4 regions of the Arthrobacter sp. Y3221159 genome follow, and region 1 is predicted to be linked to each of the others. Evidence: riboswitches for the same ligand, from Rfam matches in the RefSeq annotation. Region 1 holds a riboswitch; each other region holds the start of a gene.

The links. Region 1 has a riboswitch for thiamine pyrophosphate ahead of AC5RT3_RS15450 (ECF transporter S component). Riboswitches for the same ligand answer to the same signal wherever they lie in the genome.
Region 2: linked by a shared signal. The riboswitch ahead of thiO (glycine oxidase ThiO) and the one ahead of AC5RT3_RS15450 (ECF transporter S component) in region 1 are both predicted to bind thiamine pyrophosphate.
Region 3: linked by a shared signal. The riboswitch ahead of AC5RT3_RS04065 (ECF transporter S component) and the one ahead of AC5RT3_RS15450 (ECF transporter S component) in region 1 are both predicted to bind thiamine pyrophosphate.
Region 4: linked by a shared signal. The riboswitch ahead of thiD (bifunctional hydroxymethylpyrimidine kinase/phosphomethylpyrimidine kinase) and the one ahead of AC5RT3_RS15450 (ECF transporter S component) in region 1 are both predicted to bind thiamine pyrophosphate.

What each region holds. Positions count from the first base shown of each region.
Region 1 is NZ_JBNHFC010000015.1:54,243-58,665, forward strand. Features, by position in the region: gene AC5RT3_RS15440 (energy-coupling factor transporter transmembrane component T family protein) at 1-202, opposite strand, end outside; gene AC5RT3_RS15445 (ABC transporter ATP-binding protein) at 199-1,752, opposite strand; gene AC5RT3_RS15450 (ECF transporter S component) at 1,752-2,375, opposite strand; TPP riboswitch at 2,437-2,572, opposite strand; gene AC5RT3_RS15455 (heme-degrading domain-containing protein) at 2,653-3,204, shown strand; gene AC5RT3_RS15460 (hypothetical protein) at 3,201-3,407, shown strand; gene AC5RT3_RS15465 (DUF4383 domain-containing protein) at 3,506-3,964, shown strand; gene AC5RT3_RS15470 (iron-containing redox enzyme family protein) at 4,026-4,423, shown strand, end outside.
Region 2 is NZ_JBNHFC010000001.1:446,513-450,935, reverse strand. Features, by position in the region: gene thiO (glycine oxidase ThiO) at 1-912, opposite strand, end outside; TPP riboswitch at 905-1,023, opposite strand; gene thiE (thiamine phosphate synthase) at 1,051-1,782, shown strand; gene AC5RT3_RS02120 (RNB domain-containing ribonuclease) at 1,866-3,377, shown strand; gene AC5RT3_RS02115 (DEAD/DEAH box helicase) at 3,678-4,423, shown strand, end outside.
Region 3 is NZ_JBNHFC010000002.1:360,395-364,817, reverse strand. Features, by position in the region: gene rpe (ribulose-phosphate 3-epimerase) at 1-104, shown strand, start outside; gene AC5RT3_RS04075 (ribose-5-phosphate isomerase) at 149-622, shown strand; gene AC5RT3_RS04070 (cupin domain-containing protein) at 767-1,129, shown strand; TPP riboswitch at 1,186-1,324, shown strand; gene AC5RT3_RS04065 (ECF transporter S component) at 1,385-2,008, shown strand; partial or broken gene AC5RT3_RS04060 (thiazole synthase) at 2,027-2,826, shown strand; gene AC5RT3_RS04055 (hypothetical protein) at 3,286-3,558, shown strand; gene AC5RT3_RS04050 (YcnI family copper-binding membrane protein) at 3,686-4,423, shown strand, end outside.
Region 4 is NZ_JBNHFC010000016.1:62,512-66,934, forward strand. Features, by position in the region: gene AC5RT3_RS15990 (Rne/Rng family ribonuclease) at 1-1,089, shown strand, start outside; TPP riboswitch at 1,241-1,338, shown strand; gene thiD (bifunctional hydroxymethylpyrimidine kinase/phosphomethylpyrimidine kinase) at 1,346-2,896, shown strand; gene rplU (50S ribosomal protein L21) at 3,159-3,467, shown strand; gene rpmA (50S ribosomal protein L27) at 3,526-3,789, shown strand; gene obgE (GTPase ObgE) at 3,905-4,423, shown strand, end outside.

The DNA of each region.
Region 1 (4,423 bases):
ATCCACGCTGCCAGAGCAGCGTGAACGTGAGCCCGGCAAGCGGGAACAGCAGGACCTCGAAGGCCAGCGCCACCGAAGCGGACACCCAGTCGATGGAAAGCGCCAGGACCACGGTGATCAGGAGGACGGCGGCCAGCTTGCTGAGCGGATTGGCGCGGGTCAGCAGGGCGTTGTTGCCGCGCAGGTGCAGTTCCTGCCTCACAGGGCCACCTTTTCCGCCGCGGCCAACTTCAGCTCGGTTCCGCCCAGGGCGGCGGTGAACTCGGCGTCGTGGGTCACGGACACCACGGCGGTGCCGGAGTCCAGGAGCTCGGAGAGGAAGGACGCCAGCTCAGCCCAGGTGTTGGCGTCCTGGCCGAATGTGGGCTCATCCAATACCAGGACCTGCGGGCTGGCCGCCAGGACGGTTGCCACCGAGAGCCGCCGCTTCTCCCCGCCCGAGAGGGTGTAGGGATTGGCATCCACCAGCGGGGTGAGCCTCAGCCGCTCCAGCAGCTCGTCAACGCGGTCCTCGCCGTGGCCCAGATGGCGCGGGCCAAACAGCAGCTCATCACTCACCCTGCCGGTGACAAACTGGTGTTCCGGCTCCTGGAACACCGTGCCTATCCGCTCAATCAGTTGCTCTGCCTTCCACCTGAAGGGGTCGATTCCCGCGCCCCGGCTCAGGCGGGTTGTTGCGGAGATCTTGCCCGCAACGGGCTCCAGCAGCCCCGCGAGGGTCAGTGCAAAGGTGGACTTACCGGCACCGTTGGGCCCGGTGATGGCAAGCGCCTGCCCGGCCCGTACCTGCGCGGTGATGTCCTCCTGCACCGGAAGCGGCTGGATTTTCCGGAATCCGCTGCGGTGCGGGCGTTCCCGGGACACAGCCACTTTCTCGGCGGCCAGCATCAGGTCTCCCGCGCCTGGGCCGGTGCCGGCTGCGCGGGGACGGGTGGCCGGCACGTAGCCGGGCACCCACACCCCGGCGGCGGCCAGCATGGTGCGGGCCTCGTCCAGGACCCGGTCCGGCGGACCATCCAGGAGGACGCCAGGATCGGCGGCCGAGCCCGGCTGCAGGACCACGATCCGGTCCACCAGGTCCTTCCACACCGACACCCGGTGCTCCACCACCACCAGCGTGGCACCGGTTTTATCCAGGCAGCGCGCCACGGCGTCACGGACCTCCAGCACACCGGCCGGATCAAGGTTGGCGGTGGGCTCGTCCAGCAGGATCAGCCCGGGCTGCATCGCCAGGATGCCTGCCAGCGCAAGCCGCTGTTTCTGCCCGCCGGACAGCGCCGACGTCGGATGGTCCAGCGGCAGGTGGGACAGCCCGACGTCGGCGAGCGCCTCGTGCACTCGGGTCCAGATGGCGTCGCGGGGGACGGCGAGGTTCTCGGCGCCGAACGCGACGTCGTCCCCGACCCTGGAGAGGACCACCTGGGTTTCGGGGTCCTGCTGCATCAGTCCAGCACGTCCGCGCTGCCCCCGGGGGGACCCGCCGTCGACGAGCAGTGAACCTGACTCGTCGGAGTCGCCGGCCTCGCCGTCGTCGTTCACATCGCCCAGGACCCCGGCGAGGGCGTGCAGCAGCGTGGACTTGCCGGCGCCCGAGGCCCCGAGCAGCAGGACGCGCTCCCCCGGTGAGATGTCCAGGTCAAGGGCGTGGACGGCGGGCCTGGCGCGCCCGGCATGCCGCCAGCCCCAGCCACGCGCCGTGACTGCGGCCGGCCGCACCGCCCCGGCCGTGCCGTGGTGGGTAGGTGCCTGCATCAGGAGAAGACGGGCTCCGTTGCCGCCTTGCGGGAAGCGAAGGAGCTCAGGACCCCGGTCCTGGCCAGGCCGCGGGTGGCGATCCAGGACAGGGCACCGGCGATGACCGCGCCGGAAATCGCGGTGAAGATGATGTAGGCAAGCTTGTCACCGCCGGAGTACGCGATGTTCCAGCCCCACGGCGCGAAGGAATCGTTCAGGCCGCAGAACAGGCCCGCGGCAGCACCGGCCAGCAGCGACACCGGCAGGTTGAACTTCTTGTAAACGAAGATCGCGAAGATAATTTCGGCGCCCAGGCCCTGGACCAAGCCTGAGAACAGCACGGAGGCGCCGTACTGCGAGCCCATCAGGAGCTCACCGGTGGCTGCCACGGTCTCGCAGAACAGCGCCGCGCCGGGCTTGCGGATGATCAGCATGCCCAGCACTGCCGGGATCATCCAGCCGCCGGCGATCAGGCCGGTCAGGGGCGGGTAGACCGCGTTCATGGGCGCGGAGACCGCGGCCGCGCCCTGGGACCAGGCCCAGAAAATCACGCCGCCGGCGATGGCGATCAGGGCCGCCACCACGATGTCCACGACGCGCCAGGACTTGCTGGTGGTCTTCTTGATTGCTGCAGTGCTCATGAAAAAAATCCTCCTGGGAAACAGGAGGGGAAAGCACGGCACGCGGCTACTGCCGTTGCCGGACTTCGAGAACTCGACTCCCTTGCGCCGGTACTAACCGGATCAGGTTCGAGGGTCTGCGGCTGTCCGCACTCTCAGCGCCCACCTGCGGTCCCCGGCCATGCGGGCCCGACGGCGGCGCTCCCCTGTCGTTAAGTGTTGCTTGCTTGAATAATGCATTGGATTGCCCTGTTGGGCGTGGTCCAGTTTACACCGGGAGAGGGGTAGATTGTGGGCCATGACTGCCAATCCGCCGCATATGACTGAGTTCGATCCGGACTCCGATTCCGCCCAGCCGGAGGGATCCCTGCAGGTCCTCATCGGCCGCGTCGAGGGTGAGATCCATGAACTCCAGTTTCCGGGCTTCTCCATGGATGATGCGCTCAACCTTGGCCTCCTCCTGGTGGAGCTGGGCAAGGAGCGCGGCCTGCCCATCGCTATCGACATCACCAAGGGCGAACAGGTCCTCTTCCATGTGGCATTGCCGGGCGCCACGCCGGACAACGAACACTGGATCCGCGCGAAGCAACGGACAGCTGCACGGTACGAAGTGCCTTCCCTGCTGGTGGGGCTGCGCGGGCGGCTGCGCGGAGGCAGGATCGAGGACGAGGGCTGGTTCGACCAGACCCGCTACGCGGCACATGGCGGGTCTTTCCCTGTCTATGTGACGGGCGTGGGTGCGGTGGCCACCGTCACCGTGTCCGGGCTGCCGCAGGTGCAGGATCACGACCTGGTGGTGGAGGCCATGCGTGAGGTGTTGCGGTCCACCGGGGCTGACGGGGCACCATGACCGGCACTCCCGCTGACAATCCCGTCCGGGCGGCGGTGGACAAGGCCGAAGACGAGATGATCTTCATCGGCCCGGACCATCCCTACTATCCCCTGCTGGCCGAGCTGGTGTCCGCCGTCGGCAAGGCCTGGCAGCAGGGGTATGAGCAGGGCCGCAGCGGCGGGCACCACCCGAACCCCTACACTTGGACCGGGCTGGCCTGACGGGTTTCCAGCTGCCGGCGGGGAAACAAAGCCTGCTTAGCTTTTATTAGTAATCATGCTTACTATGTTGTTTCCACCGCGTACGAGGAGTCCAGGACATGGCAGTCAGCACCCGCCCACCGGGCGTCCGAACCGCGCTGCAGTGGTCCACGCTGGCTGTTGCCGGCATTTTCCTGTTCGCCGGCATCCTTGGATTCGTTCCGGGCATCACCAGCAACTACGGCTCCCTGGACTTCGCCGGCCCCGGTTCAAAGGCCCTGTTGCTGGGTACGTTCCAAGTGTCCGTCCTCCACAATCTTGTCCACCTCCTCTTCGGCGCCGCCGGAGTGTTCATGGCACGCACCCACCGGCAGGCCCGGAACTTCCTCATATACGGCGGCGTCATCTACTTGGTCCTCTGGCTGTACGGACTGCTCATCGGGGACGACACCCCCGCGAACTTCATCCCGGAAAACTATGCGGACAACTGGCTGCACCTCATTTTGGGGCTGGCCATGATCACGCTTGCGGTCCTCCTCTCCCCGCGGGCCACGCCGGCGGACAGCCGGAAATCCTGACCACACCCACCGGCCGCCAGCGCAGACGGCACGGTCACAACCCGAGACCTAGGAGCAACCCATGCGAATCCCGGAACCCCGAGGCCCCATCAGCAGCACGCTGTTCAACGTCCTTGCAGGCGCGCCTGGAGGCTCCGCCGAATCACTGGCCGGGCTGCGGGAGCTCGCCTCGAACCGGCTGGCCGAAACCGTGGACATCATTGGCGACGACGATGCCCAGCTTGCCCTTTTCTGCCTGTACGAGCTGCACTACTCCGGGCTGGACGGCGTCACGGACCACTGGGAATGGGATGCCGGGCTGATCCAGGTCCGGCAGATCCTGGAAAAGCCTTTCGAAGCGGCCCTTCGGGCGGCGGCCGGCGAGGCTGCCGGAGAGCTGGAACTTCCGGGGGAGCTCACCAGCGACGCGGTGGCGGATGTGCTGTTCGGCCTGGCCGGCAGGGACACCGGCCCCAGCGT
Region 2 (4,423 bases), on a different contig from region 1:
GGCATCCTCACGCTGGGTGGCTCCGATCACCACCGTTCCGTCCTCCCGGGGGACGATGTACACCGGCACGCCGCGGACCAGGCCGCGGACGGTGGCCGTCACCAGCGGCCGGAGGTGCTGCGGTACGGCGAGGCGGAGGATGTCCCCGTAGACCGGCCGCAGCGGCAGGTGCAGGCCCGCGGGCAAGTCCATCAGCGCAGCGGCATCCAGTCCATTGGCCACCACGGTTTCTCCGGCCAGCACTGTGCCGCCGCCGGCGAGCCGGGCTCCCGCAACAGTGCCATCAGCCCACAGCAGGCCCAAGGCCCTGTCCGGCACCGCGTAGCCTTCCGCTGCGCCCGCAACTGCGGGGCCGCGGCCGGCGGCTTCCCCGGCGAGGGCGTTGCGAAGGCAGGACACCAGGAGCCGGGGATCCACCTGGTGGTCCGCGGGGGTGTCGAGGGCACACGCGATGGCGGGGCTGAGCAAAGGTTCCCGCCGCCGCGCCTCGCGGACGGTCAACGGCTCAACAGCCAGGCCATTGGCCTGCTGGACCGCGCGCAGGTCCATCAAAGCCCGGCGGTCGGCGGCGTCGGCACCCACGGCGAGGGTCGGCGTCGTCAGGTACCCGGTTTTCTCCCCGGACGCACAGGCCAGGTCCGCGATGAAGCCGGGCCACCGGGCGGAAGAGGCCAGCATCAGGTCCAGGAGGTCCTCTTCCTGGTAGTGCAGCTCGCTCACCGGTGCGAGCATCCCGGCGGCCGCCCAGCTGGCGCCGGAGCCGGGGGCGTCGTCGATCAGCGCGACGCTGCGGCCTGAGCGCTGTGCTTCCCAGGCGATCGCGTGGCCCACCACTCCGCCGCCGATGACTGCGACGTCGGCCCTGATGGTGCCGTTGGGGGGCTGCGGGGGTGCTGTGTTGGGGGTGCCCATGTGTCTCCTTCCCTACGCCGGAATTACCCGGATCAGGTCAAGCGGTCGGCTCTGACGCCCTCTCAGCCCGGCGCTTTATGACAGCTGCCGCAGGCTCCCGCAGTACGAGGCAAGTGTAGAGGAACTAGGCTTGCAGCCATGAATGTGTCCCACTCCGCTGCCGCTGCCGGCGCCTCCGCAACCGATGCCTTCACCACCGCCGAGGGAACCGCAGGGCTCAAGTCTGCCCGCCTCTATCTGTGTACTGACGCCCGCGCTGACCGCGGTGACTTCGCGGATTTCGTGGATGCCGCCTTCACCGGCGGAGTGGACATTATCCAGCTCCGCGACAAGACCATCGAGGCTGCCGAGGAGCTGGAACTGCTGGCCGTCCTCAGGGAGGCTGCGCAGCGCCATGGCCGGCTGTGGGCAGTGAATGACCGCGCCGACGTCGCGGTGTTGTCCGGCGCGCCGGTGTTCCACATCGGGCAAAAGGACCTCCCCCTGCCCGCGGCACGCACCCTGCTGAACGGCAACGCCGCCATTGGACTCTCCAGCCACACCCCGGAACAGGTTGATGCCGCACTCGTTGCCGCCGCAGGGCCTGCCGGATTGGACTATTTCTGCGTGGGGCCGGTCTGGGCCACCCCCACCAAACCGGGCCGGGCCGCCGTGGGACCGGAGCTGGTGAAATACGCTGCGGCAGCCGCGGCCAAAGCCGGCAACGAGGTGCCGTGGTTCGCCATCGGCGGCATCGACCACTCCAATATCAGCGAGGTGGTGGAAGCGGGAGCCCGGAGGATTGTGGTGGTGCGGGCCATCACCGAAGCGGCGGATCCCGCCGCGGCGGCGGCCTCACTCCTGGCCGTTTTGGACGCTGCCGCGTCCTGACCTGCCGGTGGGGCAACACGGCCCTGCCTTCTATCCCGCCAATGGCCTGCATATTCGGCGGTCTTCGGGCTAGGCTGATTTTCGTGTCACACCATCGGCTGGCTCCCAACGTCCATGAGCACAACAACGCGCTGGAAGAGGCCCTGGGCGCGCTGCGGACCGAGCTGGAGCTGCCCGGGCCATACCCTGAGCACGCGGTCCGGGACGCCGAAGCGGCCGTGGCCGCGCTGGAGCTTCCGTCCCACGACCTGACCGGGGTCGAATTCATCACCATCGATCCGGCCTCGTCCACGGACCTGGACCAGGCGCTGTTCATAGAGGCCGACGGCGACGGCTACCACGTGTTGTACGCCATCGCCGACGTTCCGGCCTTCGTGAAGCCGGGCGGACCGCTGGACCAGGAAACGCGGCGCCGCGGGCAGACCTTCTACGCCCCCGACGGCCGGATTCCGCTGCATCCGGAGGTCATCAGCGAAGGGGCGGGGAGCCTGCTGCCTGGCCAGGAGTGCCCGGCCTTCGTCTGGGACTTCCGCCTGGACGGCAATGCCGAAGTCACCTCTGCCACAGTCAGACGGGCACGGATGCGCAGCCGCGCCAAGCTGAGCTACAAGGGCGCGCAGGCCCAACTTGACACCGGTACCGCATCCCCGGTCCTGCAGCTGCTGAAAGAGGTTGGCCTCAAGCGCGTGGAGCTGGAACGCGCCCGTGACGGCGCCAGCCTGAACATGCCGGAGCAGGAGATCGTCCAGCTCCCCGACGGCGGATACCGCATCGCCGCCGCGCCGCAGCTGCCCGTGGAGGACTGGAACGCCCAGATTTCGCTCATGACGGGCATGGCTGCCGCGCAGCTCATGCTGGACGGCAAGGTGGGCATCCTGCGGACCATGCCCGCGCCGGACGAACGCTCCCTGAACCACTTCAAACTCCAGACGGAGGTGCTGGGGAAACCGTGGGACGGCGAGGTCAGCTACGGCGAGTACCTGCGCAGCCTGGACCCCACCGAACCGCGGCAGCTGGCAATCATGCACTCGGCGGGGATGCTGTTCCGCGGAGCCTCCTACACCGCTTTTGACGGCAGCGTACCGGAGGCTGCTGTGCAGGCCGCCATCGGCGCGGCCTACGCGCACACCACCGCTCCCCTGCGCCGGCTGGTGGACCGCTTTGTGCTGGTGATCTGCGAGGCTCTCAGTAACGGCGGCAACGTTCCTGGCTGGGCGCGGCAGGCCCTGCCGACGCTTCCCGAGATCATGGCCGGCTCGGACCAGCTGGCGTCCCGGATGGAGCGGATGGCGCTGGATACCGTGGAGGCCGCGCTGCTGGTCAACCATGTGGGCCAGGAGTTCGATGCCATCGTCATCTCCGGCTCGAAGCCCCAAAAGGACAACGGCAACGGCGGCAGCCCCCGCAATGGGAATGGGAAGAACGGAAACGGGAAGAACGGAAACGGCAACGGCGGTTCCGGCATCATCCAGATCGCCGAACCTGCCGTAACAGCCCGCTGCGCCGGCGACCTGGAGTCCGGCACCAAGGTCCGCGTCCGCCTGCTTTCCTCCGATATTGCCACCCGCGAGGTCCACTTCGAACTGGTCGCCTGACGCCCGTTGCGGGCCCGGCTTCCCGCCCCGAAGGGTGCAAAAGCCGGTATTGCGGCACTGTACGGCTAGACTGGAGAAGTAGAAATGGATGCCCGGTCGTTGATTTCCTTGATTTGAAACCAACAAGCCCGCCCCTACGCGATCTTGAGATTTGCCCGCTGGTCACCAGTGCCAGCATTAGATAGCCCGCGATCGGCTTCCACTGGAAATGCTTGTGCGCCCGAGCGTGCTCCGGACCGGCCTTGCGGCCGGCCCGTCGAGCAGGCAGCGCCAATGCCCAAATGAATAAGGAAACTCCCTGTGAGTGAATTGCATACCCACCAGCTTCTGACGGACGAGACCGGCACCGAGGTGATTGAGCCGGAAGAGACCATCATCTCGGACGAGAAGCCGCACGAAATCGCGGAGAAGTCCTTCTCCGACTACAACGTCCGCGAGGACATCGTCGAATCGCTTGCCGACGCCGGGATCACCCACCCCTTCCCCATCCAGGCCATGACCCTGCCGGTGGCACTGTCCGGGCACGACATCATTGGCCAGGCCAAGACCGGCACCGGCAAGACCCTCGGTTTCGGCATCCCCGCCCTGCAGCGCGTCATCGGCCAGGACGACCCCGGCTACGCCAAGCTGGCGGTCCCGGGTGCACCACAGGCCCTGGTGATTGTCCCCACCCGCGAACTGGCAGTCCAGGTGGCCAACGACCTGCAGACCGCATCCCGCAAGCGCAACGCGCGCATCGCCACTATCTACGGCGGCCGTGCCTACGAGCCGCAGGTGGAAGCGCTGAAGCAGGGCGTGGAGGTTGTGGTGGGCACCCCCGGGCGCCTTATCGACCTGTACAAGCAGAAGCACCTGAGCTTGAAGAACGTCAAGATCGTGGTCCTGGACGAGGCCGACGAGATGCTGGACCTCGGGTTCCTGCCCGATGTCGAGACCCTCATCGCCGCCACCCCGGCCGTCCGGCAGACGCTGCTGTTCTCCGCCACCATGCCCGGCCCGGTCATCGCGATGGCCCGGCGATACATGACGCAGCCCACCCACATCCG
Region 3 (4,423 bases), on a different contig from region 1:
CCGGCGCCAACGTCTTTGTCGCGGGCTCGGCCGTGTACGGCAAACCTTCCCCTGCTGAGGCAATCGAGTCGCTGCGCGCGAACGGCCAGCTTGCCTTCGCATAGCAGCAGGCCGCCCCATCACCGTTACCAATCTTGAAGGACCCATAATGCGCGTTCACATCGCAACCGACCACGCCGGCATGGAGCTCAGCTCCCATCTGATCACCTCGCTCGCAGCCAGCGGCTACGAGATGGTGGACCACGGACCGGCCGCCTACGACGCCGAGGACGACTACCCCGCATTCTGCATCAACGCCGCCGCCGCCGTCGTGGCCGACCGGGCGGCAGGCATGGACGCGCTCGGAATCGTGCTGGGCGGCTCCGGCAACGGCGAGCAAATCGCCGCAAACAAGGTCAAGGGAGTCCGGGCAGCCCTCGCGTGGAACCTCGACACAGCCAGGCTCGCCCGCCAACACAACGATGCCAACGTGGTCGCCGTCGGAGGCAGGCAGCACAGCGTCGAAGAGGCCACGGAACTGGTCAAAGCATTCCTGGCAGAACCATTTACTAATGCCGAACGCCATGAGCGCCGCATCGGCAAAATCGCTACCTTCGAAACCACGGGCGAGATCGTCGAATAACCCCCACCAACAAAACCCCGGGCCAAGGTTGTCGTCAACCCTGCCGCCAGCCATCCCGGAAAGTTCTCCCGCTGCTTAGACCAGTCGGGGATCCCAACACCGACTCTCCCGTCCCGGGGGAGCAACCCAGAAAGGAAGATTCACATGAGCATAACTTTCGAGCCGACCGCCCTCTTCCAGGGGAAGCTGGACGAAGCACCGCTCGGTCCACCCCTGGCCGAAGTGCTGGGCGACGAGATTCCGACGCGGATCACTATCCCCTTTACCAGCGATGATTCCCGGATCCTCTCCGGAGTCTGGGAAGCTGACCCAGGCCTTTCACGATGGGAGTTTCTGGAGCGCGGCGAGTCGATCTACGTCCTTGAAGGCCGCATGGTGGTTACCGAGGATGGCGGAGAGCCGACTACCGTAGAGGCCGGAACCGCAGCTATCTTCCCCATCGGTTGGAAGGGCACCTGGGAAATCCAGGAGCGCATCAGAAAATTCTTCGTCATTTTCACGCCCTGACCCAGGGAAACTGTAAGGCCTGGACACGTGCCAGGCCTTACAGTTTGTAGCCATTCATACAACGACAGGGGAGCGCCGCCATCCGGCACTGGCCATGGCCGGGGACCGCAGGTGGGCGCTGAGAGTGCGGACAGCCGCAGACCCTCGAACCTGATCCGGTTAGTACCGGCGCAAGGGAGTCGAGTTCTCGAAGTCCGGTAACGGCAGTAGCCGCGTGCCGTGCTTTCCCCTCCTGTTTCCCAGGAGGATTTTTTCATGAGCACTGCAGCAATCAAGAAGACCACCAGCAAGTCCTGGCGCGTCGTGGACATCGTGGTGGCGGCCCTGATCGCCATCGCCGGCGGCGTGATTTTCTGGGCCTGGTCCCAGGGCGCGGCCGCGGTCTCCGGGCCCATGAACGCGGTTTACCCGCCCCTGACCGGCCTGATCGCCGGCGGCTGGATGATCCCGGCAGTGCTGGGCATGCTGATCATCCGCAAGCCCGGCGCGGCATTGTTCTGCGAGACCGTGGCAGCCACCGGTGAGCTCCTGATGGGCTCGCAGTACGGCGCCTCGGTGCTGTTCTCAGGCTTGGTCCAGGGCCTGGGCGCTGAAATCATCTTCGCGATCTTCGTTTACAAGAAGTTCAACCTGCCGGTGTCGCTGCTGGCCGGTGCTGCCGCGGGCCTGTTCTGCGGCCTGAACGATTCCTTCGCGCCGTGGGGCTGGAACATTGCGTACTCCGGCGGTGACAAGCTTGCCTACATCATCTTCACCGCGATTTCCGGCGCGGTCATCGCCGGTGCCCTGTCCTGGATCGCGACCCGTGGCCTGGCGAAGACCGGGGTCCTGAGCTCCTTTGCCTCGCGCAAGGCAGCCACGGAGTCCGTCCTCTCCTGAGGCCTGAAAGGTTAGCTGATGACCATCACCACCGAAATGTGCGTGGACAGCGATCCGTTGATCATTGACGGAGTCGAAATAACTTCGCGGCTCATTATGGGCATTGGCGGAGCCCCCAGCCTGGACGGACTCGGAAGCGCCCTCGTTGCTTCTGGGACCGAGCTGACCACCGTCGCCATGCGGCGCTATTCGCCGTCGGAGGCCGGTTCCTTATTCCAACTCCTGCTCGACCACAAGATCCGGGTGCTGCCCAACACCGCAGGCTGCTTCACGGCAAAAGATGCGGTGCTCACCGCCGAAATGGCGCGCGAAGCATTGGAAACCGACTGGGCAAGCTCGAGGTGATAGCTGACGAGCACACCCTGTTGCCCGATGCCGTGGAACTGGTCGATGCCACGGAGCAATTGGTCAACCGCGGCTTCAAGGTATTCGCGTACACCAACGATGATCCGGTCCTGGCCCTACGGCTCGAGCATCTGGGAGCCTCCACCGTTATGCCCCTTGGCTCACCCATCGGCACGGGCCTGGGCATCCTGAGCCCGCACAACATCGAGCTGATTGTGTCCCGCGCTTCCGTGCCCGTCGTGCTCGACGCTGGCATCGGAACCGCCTCGGACGCGGCCTTTGCAATGGAACTGGGGTGTGACGCTGTCCTGCTGGCTACAGCTGTCACCCGGGCACAGAATCCGGTGCGCATGGCCACCGCATTTAAACACGCAGTCCTCTCTGGAAGGCTGGCGAACCGCGGCGGCCGCATACCCCGCCGCGAGCATGCACTGGCGTCATCACCCTTGGAAGGACGAGCCGAGTTCCTGTAACGGGGTGCAGGCACCACCGACTGCAAGCCGTCCAAAACGGTAGGTAAAACCATCCTGATACAGCGTTTCCCACGACCACACATGACGGGATCATGGATGCCGGGAAGGAGCAGAGATGACGACACAAACGTCCGTCCGGCTGCTCCGCGCCGGTCTGGTGGGATCCCTGATTTTCATTCTCGGTGCGGGCGGACACCTCGCTGGTGGCGGTCACGCGCCCCGGCCCGAGGTCATGGCCGCGCTCTTCGTTGTGACCTTGGTTCCGATAGTGATGCTTTCCTCACACCGGTTCTCGGTACCTGGGCTTCTTTGTTCGCTGGGCGCCGGCCAAGGGTGGCTGCATTGGTCCCTTGACGCTCTCGGCCCCGGACAGCACCCCACCTCGGCTCTGCTGTTGCCCGCTTCCCGCATGCCGGACACCTGCCGGCTCCTGGCACAGACACTTCCGTGGGGATCGTCATGTCTTCCGCTGACGCAGCGAGCGGATGGCTGATGTTCACTGCCCACGCCGTTGCCACTCTGGTCACAGCGCTGCTCCTGGCTCGTGGCGAGGATGCGTTGCGCCTTGTAGCCACCTTGCTTGAGCCGCTCGTGCGACTCCCTGACTTCATCGCCTTGCCGCCGACGGTCCGCACCCGGTGGCGCACCGACGTCGTAACTTCCCCGGCAGCCGCCTCGCTGCGACTTCCTACCCGGCGAGGTCCGCCACCAGCCGTCCCCGCGGCCACCTGAGTACCCGCCTTCCGTCTGGAACACAGGAAACCAGGGACCGGCCGCCGCCGACAACAGGCGTGCGCCCCATGCCCCGCCTGGGTTTCTTGACCTCACCATCCCTTAGTTCCGCGAAAGGCATTCTGCCATGAAGACATCACCTCGCCGTACCCTTAGCACCGTCGCCGCCACAACATTGGCTGCCGGGCTGGTGGCCCTAAGCACAGGCACAGCTTCCGCCCACGTCCGCGTCGACCCTGACGGCACAGCCGAGGGCAGCTACACCCAACTAACCTTCCGGGTGCCAAACGAATCCGAAACGGCCAGAACCAGCAAACTCGAAATCTCCCTGCCCACGGAGACGCCATTCACCTCCGTCTCCGTGAAGCCCGTGGTCGGGTGGAAGGCAGAGGTGGTGAACAGCGAACTGCCGCAGCCCGTCACCGTCAACGGCGCAACCGTCACCAAGGCGCCGACCTCCGTCATCTGGACCGCGGATGAAGCTCACCAGATCGGTCCGCATGAGTACCAAACCTTTTCCATCTCGGTCGGCGTGCTGCCCAAAGCCGGTACTGAACTGATCCTGCCTGCGTCCCAGACCTACACCGACGGGAACACCGTGAAATGGGAACAGGAAACCAGCGAGAGCCAAGCCGAGCCAGAATACCCGGCCCCCGCCTTCACCACCACGGCAAAGACGGATGGCCACTCACAGGGCAGCACTGCAACTCCCAACGCCCACGTTCCGGCCGCGGCTGCGTCCAGCATCTCCGCTGCCACTGATGCGGGATCGGCAGTAGGATGGCTCGGCCTTGCAGCAGGGCTGATCGGGCTGATCACCGGTGTAACTGCCCTCGCACGTACGCGCACCATTCGTCGAGGAGAT
Region 4 (4,423 bases), on a different contig from region 1:
AACCGGGACCTGGTGCTGCGCCGCCTGGTGGAATGCCTGGGCCGCGACCGCACCAAGCACCAGGTTGCCGAAGTCACGTCCCTGGGCCTGGTCCAGATGACCCGGAAGCGCATGGGCACCGGGCTCCTGGAGGTCTTTGGCGAGCAGTGCGAGGCCTGCGCCGGACGCGGCGTCGTCACCCACGACGACCCCGTGGAGCACCGCCGCGCCAACATCGTTGCTGCCGAGCACCACGTGCAGCGCACCGACAGCCGGCCGGAATCCCGTGCCGAAAGCCACCGGAACGAGGGCCAGCGGACCGACAGCAGCCAGCCCGGGGGACGCCCGGATCGCAAGCGGCGGCGCGGACGCGGCGGCCAGCAACCCGATGCTGCGCCGGCGCCCGCTGTGCATGTCCACACGGTCCACCCGGACCCGGCCGACGCCGAGCGCCACGCCAAGGCTGAAGCCACCAGGCTGGCCCTTGCCAACATCGCGGCGGCCGCGCATGCGGCGCACCTGCACGACGACGAGGTCGCGGCGGCCAGGCAGGCCCAGTCGGCCCAGCCCGCGGCGCCTGCCGTGGAAGAGAAGCACGACGCCGGTACCCCGCCACGGCCTGCGGCTGTCCTGACCTTCGGCGGCGAGAAGGTTGCCCTGCCCTTCGTGGAGCACGCGGAGGAGCAGCAGCCCCGCCCTGCCCTCACCCTGGACAGGCTCGCGGAAGCCTTCGCCCACCTGGGCGAACCGGCGCCTGCCGCCGAAACCCCCGCGGAAGAACAGGAAGCCACGCGGCCCGAGGCGGTTCCGGCACAGGCGGAACAGCCGGCTGCCCCTGCGGAAGCTGAGAAGGACTGGTCTGACCACACGGTGGACCAGTCCCGCCAGCGGCGGCCGCGGCGCAACCGCAGCGCTAGCCGCGCCCAGGGTGCCGCCAACGAAACCAGCGTGCAGCAGCACGAGAACGTTCCGGCACCCAGCGCCGGACACAGCCATGCTGCCAAGGCCCCGGAACCCGCATCGGCCTCGCAGGAACGCAAGGAAGGCGCGCCCAAGCCCGCCGAGGCGCCCATCATCCTGGGCGTGGGGGTTCCTGCCTCTGAGCTTTAAGCCCAGGCAGGGCCACTGGGTAACCCGGGAAGTCCCCGTCTCGTGGACCGTTCCCCTCCGTATTCCGGGGGGAACGGCCCATAAGGCGGGGACTTTCCTGCATGCGGTGGCTGTCACTTTTCCCGGGCTCCCAGGTCAGCGGCTAGGCTGGGTAACCGACACGGGGTGCCGCGCGAAGGGCCGGCTGAGATCCAGACCCGTTGAACCTGTCCGGCTAGTACCGGCGAAGGGATGTCCTTTGTCTTCGACCCTCTTTATGCCCGCGGAAACTTCCCAGCCCGACGCAATCCCGGATGCGACCGTCCAGGCCGCGCCCGCCCAGCCAGCGCTGCGCCGGGACGTGCCGCGCGTCCTGTCCATTGCCGGTTCGGACCCGTCCGGCGGCGCCGGCATCCAGGCGGACCTGAAAAGCATTGCGGCGCACGGCGGCTACGGCATGGCTGCCATCACCGCCCTCACCGCGCAGAACACCCGCGGCGTGGCTGCCGTCCACCTGCCGCCCGCGTCCTTCCTCGCCTGCCAGCTGGATGCCATCAGTGACGACATCAGCATCGACGCCGTCAAAATCGGCATGCTGGGCGACGCCGGGGTGATCGCCACGGTCCGGACCTGGCTGGAGAAGGTGCGTCCCGCCGTCGTGGTCCTTGACCCGGTAATGGTGGCCACCAGCGGTGACCGGTTGCTCCAGGAATCCGCCGAGGCAGCGCTCCGCGATCTGCTGCCGCTGGCCCACCTCATCACCCCGAACCTGGCCGAACTTGCCATGCTCGTGGGCGAAGAACCCCGGGATTCCTGGGCCGGGGCCCTGGAACAAGGGCGAAAGCTGGCCGATGCCACCGGAGCAACCGTGCTTGTGAAGGGCGGCCACCTGTCAGGTGCGCAATGCCCGGACGCCCTGGTCAACACCGCCGGCCTGCTGCGGGCGGAGGTCATCGAGGTACCGGGGGAGCGGGTGGCCACCAGGAACAGCCACGGAACGGGGTGCTCGCTGTCCTCTGCAATGGCCACGGTGCAGGCTCGGCGGGGGGACTGGGAGGCGTCGCTGCGGGAAGTGAAGCCCTGGCTGGCGGGGGCGCTCGCGGACTCCGCCCGGCTTGAGGTAGGAGCCGGCAACGGGCCCGTGCACCACTTCCACCACCTGCGGGCAGTTCCGCAGCCGGGGTCATTCGAAGCCCTGCTCTGGACTGAAGCTGAAGCGGACCTGGACGCCATCTACCGCCTGGACTTCATCCGCGGCCTGGTCTCGGGCAGCCTGCCGGAGAAGGAATTTGCCTATTACCTGGCCCAGGACGCCATCTACCTGAACGGCTACTCCCGCGTGCTGGCACGGGCAAGCGCCTTGGCCCCCACGGAGGCGGAGCAGCTGTTCTGGGCCGGATCCGCGCAGCAGTGCCTGGAGGTTGAGTCCGAGCTGCACCGATCCTGGCTCAGCACGCGCCCCGTCCAGGCCGAACTTGGCCCCGTGACAAAGTCCTACGTCGACCACCTCACGGCGGCCTCCGCGTCGGGCAGTTACGCGGTGCTCGCCGCGGCCGTCCTGCCGTGCTTCTGGCTGTATGCGGAGGTGGGCAAGACCCTCCACGCCCAGTTCCTCGCCGCGGGCGAACCGGCCGGCCACCCGTACGCGGAGTGGCTCCGGACGTACGCTGACGAGGATTTCGCCGAAGCGACCCGGAAGGCCATTGCCATTGTGGATGCGGCCGGGCGAAGCGGCTCGGACGCCGAGCGGGCGGACATGGTCACGGCCTTCAAGCAGTCCTGCCGCCTGGAAGTGGACTTTTTCGACGCGCCGCGGCTGCACGCCTGAGCCTGTGGCGCCCGTCCCGCCGGTACCATGGTTGGTGCGCGGCCCCGCTGTCCGGCCGGCCTGTGGTTCCTATCACAGCCGGCGCGCAGGAGCCAGCCTCATTTGCGGCCGAAGACAAAATTAGCGTAGTCTAGTTCTTCGGTGCTTACGCCAACACTTGGGTTATGACCCCACGGCGTTGAGGCACAGCGAGAAGCCAGCCTGTTAGAGCCGGTTCCGCACGCAAATTTAGTTAGAAACGTCGAGAGAAGTGAGTTCCCAAGTGGTGTACGCGATTGTCCGCGCAGGCGGCCGCCAAGAGAAGGTTTCCGTCGGAGACTTCGTTACCCTGAACCGCGTCGCCGGTGGGGCTGGCAGCACCATTCAGCTGCCCGCACTGCTCCTGGTTGACGGTGACAAGGTCACCTCTGCCGCTGCTGACCTGGCCAAGGTAACTGTTACAGCTGAGATCCTGAACGACCTCCGTGGTCCGAAGATTGTGATCCAGAAGTTCAAGAACAAGACCGGTTACAAGAAGCGCCAGGGTCACCGCCAGGAACTGACCAAGGTCAAGATCACTGGTATCCAGTAACCTTCGTTACTGTTCAGGTTTTTAGCAGATCCCCAGAACTTAGAGGCAGGCATTTCAAATGGCACATAAAAAGGGCGCGAGCTCCACTCGCAACGGTCGTGATTCCAACGCTCAGTACCTCGGCGTAAAGCGCTTCGGCGGCCAGGTTGTTTCCGCCGGCGAGATCATCGTCCGCCAGCGCGGCACCCACTTCCACCCGGGCGCTGGCGTGGGCCGTGGCGGCGACGACACCCTGTTCGCACTGACCCCGGGCGCCGTTGAATTCGGTACCCGCCGCGGTCGCCGCGTCGTCAACATCGTTGCTGCTGCAGCTGCAGAGTAACAACCAGCATCAAAGCGGTGGAGCGGGCCTGATGGCCCGCTCCACTGTTCTTTTAACCGCATTACAATCGTGATGGCGCTTTCGGCGCCGCGAAAACAGCACTGAGGAGATTTACGTGGCCAGCTTTGTAGACCGGGTAGTACTGCACGTATCCGGCGGTAGCGGCGGCCACGGGTGCGTCTCCGTCCACCGGGAGAAGTTCAAGCCCCTCGGCGGGCCCGACGGCGGCAACGGCGGCAACGGCGGCGACGTCATCCTGCGCGTGGACCACCAGACCACCACCCTCCTGGACTACCACCACGCACCGCACCGCCACGCCACCAACGGGGGCCCCGGCATGGGTGACTGGCGCGGCGGCAAGAACGGCGAAACCCTCGTGCTGCCTGTGCCCGACGGCACCGTGGTCAAGTCCAAGGACGGCACCGTCCTGGCCGACCTCGTTGGCGAAGGTGCCGAGTATGTGGCCGCGGCCGGCGGCATTGGCGGCCTGGGCAACGCTGCCCTCGCATCCCAGAAGCGCCGTGCGCCGGGCTTCGCGCTGCTCGGCATCGAGGGTGAGTCCCGGGACATCGTCCTGGAACTGAAGTCCATCGCCGACATCGCGCTTGTCGGGTTCCCGTCAGCGGGCAAATCA